Regions from separate parts of the Streptomyces sp. AA4 genome, predicted to be linked through region 2. Evidence: predicted binding sites of a transcription regulator. Region 2 holds the regulator's gene; the other holds the start of a gene.
What was found. Region 2 encodes HrcA, which represses chaperone genes, less so after heat shock. Its sites were predicted from a motif close to TTNGCACTCNGNNNNNCNGAGTGCNAA; they were not measured.
Positions count from the first base shown of each region.

Region 1: the regulator HrcA is predicted to act here: its motif matches at 979-1,005, upstream of groES (co-chaperone GroES).

Region 1 is NZ_GG657746.1:461,781-464,668, reverse strand. Features, by position in the region: gene groL (chaperonin GroEL) at 1-484, opposite strand, end outside; gene groES (co-chaperone GroES) at 583-912, opposite strand; gene SSMG_RS02305 (N-acetylmuramoyl-L-alanine amidase) at 1,225-2,888, shown strand, end outside.
Region 2 is NZ_GG657746.1:5,728,150-5,731,037, forward strand. Features, by position in the region: gene SSMG_RS26170 (16S rRNA (uracil(1498)-N(3))-methyltransferase) at 1-85, opposite strand, end outside; gene dnaJ (molecular chaperone DnaJ) at 88-1,251, opposite strand; gene hrcA (heat-inducible transcriptional repressor HrcA) at 1,303-2,334, opposite strand; gene SSMG_RS26185 (YbaB/EbfC family nucleoid-associated protein) at 2,550-2,888, shown strand, end outside.

The DNA of each region.
Region 1 (2,888 bases), 5.3 Mb from region 2:
CGCCGAGCAGCGCGCCGATCGCCGCGTCGCGCGAGGTGACGGTGCCGACCTGGGCGATGTTGTCACGGCCCTTGACCGGGGTGGCCTTGGCCTTGAGGACCTCGACGACCTTCTCCGCGGCCGCCTCGATGCCCTTGCCGACCGCGGTCGGGTTGGCGCCGGCGGCGACGTTGCGCAGGCCGTGCTTGACCAGCGACTGGGCCAGCACCGTGGCGGTGGTGGTTCCGTCGCCGGCGACGTCGTTGGTCTTGGTGGCGACGCTCTTGGCGAGCTGCGCGCCGAGGTTCTCGAACGGGTCGTCGAGCTCGACCTCGCGCGCGACGGTGACGCCGTCGAGGGTGATCGTCGGGCCGCCGAACTTCTTGTCGAGGACGACGTGGCGACCGCGCGGGCCGAGGGTGACCTTGACCGCGTCGGCGAGCTTGTTCACCCCGCGCTCGAGCGCGCGACGAGCGTCCTCGTCGAAACTGATCTGCTTGGGCATAACGCTTTCCGCTTACCTTTCGGTTGTCGTGCGACGCAAAACGCCCCGCACCCCGGCATGAGCGGGGCCCGGGGCGTCCTTGCGCTGCGAGTGACGCGTCAGTTGATGACGGCCAGCACGTCGCGGGCGGAGAGGATCAGGTAGTCCTCGCCGTTGTACTTGACCTCGGTGCCGCCGTACTTGGAGTAGATGACGACGTCGCCGACAGCCACGTCCAGCGGAACGCGGTTGCCCTTGTCGTCGATGCGGCCCGGGCCCACGGCCAGAACCTTGCCCTCCTGGGGCTTCTCCTTGGCGGTGTCGGGGATGACGAGGCCGGAAGCGGTCGTCTCCTCGGCCTCGCTCGTCTGGACAACGATCTTGTCCTCGAGCGGCTTGATGTTCACGCTCACCGGGTTGACCTCCACGGTCGTCGAAAGCGTCGGCATGATGACTGGTTACGGCTCATACCACCCCCGCCGTCGCGGGTGCCGGGGCGTGTCCGGGCCGTTCGATTAGCACTCTAGCCATGTGAGTGCCAGCTTCGCAAGGAGGGTCCGCCGGACCTGGTGAATCCTGGGACGGAAGCCGCTGACCGGCCACTTTGTTCCAGGGCGCGGGCGACCCCCTCGACCAGGCGCCACGCAGCCTGGGCGCCGCCGCGTGCCCGTTCGGACCCAACCGGCGGAAAACCACTCCCGACTCCTCTCGGCACCTGGTTGGATCCGCACAGACAGGCATCTCACTCCTGGAGTCCTCCTATGCCCCGCTCCCTCCCGTGGCGCCTGGCCGCTGCCACCACCGGGCTGTTGGCCTTGGTCGCGGTCGCCGTGCCCGCCTCCGCGCAGCCCGCCAATGAAGCCCGCCAGCGCGCCTTCGCTGACGCGTCCTCCGAATTCGGCGTCCCGGTGGACGTCCTGCTGGCCGTTTCGTACCTGGAATCCCGCTGGGACACCCACTCCGGCGCGCCCAGCGCCGCCGCCGGGTACGGGCCGATGCATCTCACCGACGTCCGGACCACCGGGCTGCGCACCAGCGAATTCGACAATCCCGACGAAGACCCGCGCGGCGACGACTCTCGCCCGGCCTTGCGGCTGCGCGCCCTCGAAGCCCCGACTCCCCGGCCCGGCAGCCAGACCATCGACAAGGCCGCCCAGCTGCTGCACACCGACGCGGCGAAGCTGCATACGGACGCCGAAGCGAACATCCGCGGCGGAGCGGCACTGTTGGCCGAGTACCAGCGAGAGCTGGGCGTCAAAAGCGACAACGCGAAGGACTGGTACGGAGCCGTCGCGCGTTACAGCGGCTCCGAGGACGTCACTGGCGCGCGTACCTTCGCCGACGAGGTCTTCGCCACTATCACCAGCGGCATCGCGCGTACGACCGACGACGGCCAGGCCGTTAAGCTCGCCGCGACGCCCGGCGTCACCCCGGATCGCGCCCAGGCGGACCGTCTCGGGCTGCGCGCCGGACAGCCGCCGGCCACCGAGTGCCCGAGGTCGATGGCCTGCGAATCGGCGCCCGCGCCGTTCCAGAAGATCGGCGACAGCTACGGCAACTACGACCAGGCCGACCGGCCGCACGACCAGAAGATCGACTACATCGTCATCCACGACACCGAGGGCACCTGGGACTCGGTGCTGAAGCAGGCCCAGACCCCGGGCCAGACCGCGTGGCACTACACGGTCCGCTCCTCGGACGGCCAGGTCGCCCAGCACGTGCCGACCAAGGACGTCGGCTGGCACGCCGGGAACTGGTATCTCAACGAGAAATCCCTGGGCATCGAGCACGAGGGCTTCGCCGCGCAGGGCACCTGGTTCACCGAGGCGATGTACCGCCAGTCCGCCAAGCTCGTGCGCTACCTCGCGCACCGCTTCGGCGTTCCGCTGGACCGGGCGCACATCCTCGGCCACGACAACGTGCCCGGCCCGAACGCGGACAAGATCAAGAGCATGCACTGGGACCCGGGTCCGTACTGGGACTGGGCGCACTACTTCGACCTGCTCGGCGCCCCGCTGGAGCACGACGGCGCGCCGGATTCCGCGCTGGTCATGATCGACCCGGAGTTCTCCGCGAACCGCCCGGTGTTCACCGGCTGCGACAAGATCGGGTCCGGAAACCCTTGCCCGGAACGGAGTTCGGGGTCGGTCGTGCTGCACACCGAGCCGAGCGAATCCGCGCCGCTGCTGTCCGACGCGGGCATGCACGGACCTGACCCGTCCACAATGGACGTCTCGGACATCGGCAGCCGCGTCGCCACCGGCCAGAAGTACGCCGTCGCGGACGCCAAGGACGGCTGGACCGCGATCTGGTACCTCGGACAGAAGGGCTGGTTCCGCAATCCGGCCGACGCGCCCACCGCGTATCCGGCGGACGGATTCGTCGCGACTCCCAAGGAGGGCAAGGCGACCGTGCCGGTCTACGG
Region 2 (2,888 bases):
GCCGGGCTTCCTCGCCGTCGAGCAGCGCCCGTCCTTCGGCGGGCACCGCCGGGGCGAGGAAGACCGGCAGTGTGGTGTCCGGCACAGTCAGCGGTTCTTCGCGCGGAGCTTGGAGAACAGGCCGCCGTGCTTGCTGCCGTTGGCGGCGAGCGTCGGGACTTCTTCCCCGCGCTGCTGGGCCAGGTCGACGAGCAGGTCGCGCTGGGCCTCGTCGAGTTTGGTCGGGACCACGACGTCGATGTGCACGTGCAGGTCGCCGCGGCCGTCGACGCGGCCGGACGAGCGCAGCCGCGGCATGCCCTTGCCGGTGAGCACCAGTTCGGTGTTGGGCTGGGTGCCGGGCTCGATGTCGAGTTCGTAGTCGCCGTCGACCAGGGTGGCGATCGGGACCGTCGCGCCGAGCGCCGCGGTGGTCATCGGGATGCGGAAGTTGCAGTGCAGGTCGTTGCCCTCGCGGACGAACACCTCGTGCGGGGCCTCGTCGATCTCGACGTAGAGGTCGCCCGCCGGGCCGCCGCCGGGGCCGACCTCGCCCTGTCCGGACAGCCGGATCCGCATGCCGTCGCCGACGCCGGGCGGGATCTTCGCGGTGACGCCGCGCCGCGACCGGATCCGGCCGTCGCCGCCGCACTGGCGGCACGGGTCGGGGATGACCTCGCCGAAGCCGCGGCAGACCGGGCACGGGCGCGCGGTGACGACCTGGCCGAGGAACGACCGCTGCACGGACTGGACCTCGCCGGCCCCGCCGCAGGTGTCGCAGGTCTTGGTGGTCGTGCCCTCGGCGGTGCCCGCGCCGCGGCACAGGTCGCAGACGATCGCGGTGTCGACGGTGATCTCGCGGTCGACGCCGGTCGCGCACTCCTCGAGCGTGAGACCGAGCCGGATCAGCGCGTCGGAGCCGGGCTGCACGCGGCTGCGCGGCCCGCGGCCCCGTCCGCCGCCCCCGCCGGCCGCTCCGAAGAAGGCGTCCATGATGTCGCCGAGCCCGCCGAAGCCGGCGAACGGGTCGCCGCCCCCGCCGCCGCGGCCGCCCGGGTCCATCGGGTCGCCGCCGAGGTCGACGATCTTGCGCTTCTGCGGGTCGGAGAGCACCTCGTACGCGGTGGTCACCTCGCCGAAGCGGTGCTGGGCGTCCTCCGACGGGTTCACGTCGGGGTGGAGCTCGCGGGCCAGCTTGCGGTACGCGCGCTTGATCTCCTGATCGCTCGCGTTCTTGGCCACCCCGAGGATCCCGTAGTAGTCCCTCGCCACGTTGCTCTGCCTTCTCCTTCGTGTTCCGCCGCGTCCCCGGCCCGCCGCCGGTCAGCGGCCGGACAGGATCTGCCCCACGTAGTTGGCGACCGCGCGGACCGCCGCGATCGTTCCCGGGTAGTCCATCCTGGTCGGCCCGACGACGCCCATTCCCCCGAGCAGCATGTCGTCCCGGCCGTAGCCGATCGACACGACCGAGGTGCTGCGCATCTGCTCGTCCTCATTTTCCTCGCCGATGAGCACGGTGACCGCACCGGGGTTGCGGGCCGCCGCGAGCAGCTTCAGGACCACCACCTGTTCCTCGAGCGCTTCGAGCACCTGGCGCAGCGACCCGGGGAAGTCCGCGACGTTGCGGGTGAGGTTGCCGGTGCCGCCGAGCACGATCCGCTCCTCCGGGTGCTCGACCAGCGATTCGACCAGTGTGGTGCAGATCCGGGTGAGGTGGTCGCGCAGGTCCGGCGGGGCGGCCTCGGGCAGTTCGGCCACGTTGGCCGCCGCGTCGGCCAGCCGCCGCCCGGCGAGCGCGCCGTTGAGCACGGTGCGCAGCCGCAGCACGGTCTCCTCGGTGACCACGTCGCCGAGGTCGACCGTGCGCTGGTCGACCCGGCCGGAGTCGGTGATCAGCACGAGCATCAGCCGCGCGGGCGTGAGCGGGACCACCTCGAGGTGCCGGGCGACGGTGTTGGTGAGCATCGGGTACTGCACCACCGCGACCTGGCGGGTGAGCTGCGCGAGCAACCGCACCGACCGGCGCAGCACGTCGTCGAGGTCGGTCCCGGAGTCGAGGAAGCTGGTGATCGCTCGGCGCTCGGCCGCCGACAGCGGCTTGATCTCCGAAAGCCGGTCGACGAACAGCCGGTACCCCTTGTCGGTCGGGATCCGGCCGGCGCTGGTGTGCGGCTGGGCAATGTAGCCCTCTTCCTCCAGCGCGGCCATGTCGTTGCGCACGGTGGCGCTGGAAACGCCGAGGTTGTGCCGCTCGACGATCGTCTTCGACCCGACTGGCTCCTGATTGGCGACGTAGTCGGCGACGATCGCGCGCAGCACCTCGAAGCGACGCTCGTCCGTGTTCGCCACCGGCACCTCCTTCGCGGTCCTCCTGCTACTCACAACGAGTTTACGGACCCGGGAGTGCCCGGCGCGCCCTCCGGTCCCGCCGCCTCCGGGTAAAGGGGAGGGAAACGATTTTTAATAGCGACGAACCGGGCAACTGGGATCTTCGCTTGCAGCGGGAACCGGAACCGGGTTTTCTGCCTCGGAAAGACCATGAACCGCTCCAGCCGAAAGCAGTGGCCGACATGAACGCACTTTCTCCCGAAATCGCCGAAATCCGGCAGCGGGCCGCGGAGGCCCAGGAACGGCTGAAGCACGTGTCGGCGACCGCGACGAGCCAGGACGGCGCGGTCACCGCGACCGTCAACACCGCCGGTGCGCTGCAGGAACTCCAGTTCGGCCCCCGCGCGGACGAGATGCCGCGCGCCGCCCTGGCGGCCGCCGTGCTGGCCACCGCCCGGCGCGCCCAAGCCCAGGCGGCACAGCAGCTGACCGCGATCATGGCTCCGGTGATCGGCGAGCACAGCGACGCGATGAAATTCCTCGAAGAACAGATCCCGGAGCCGGAAATCCCGGAGGAACCG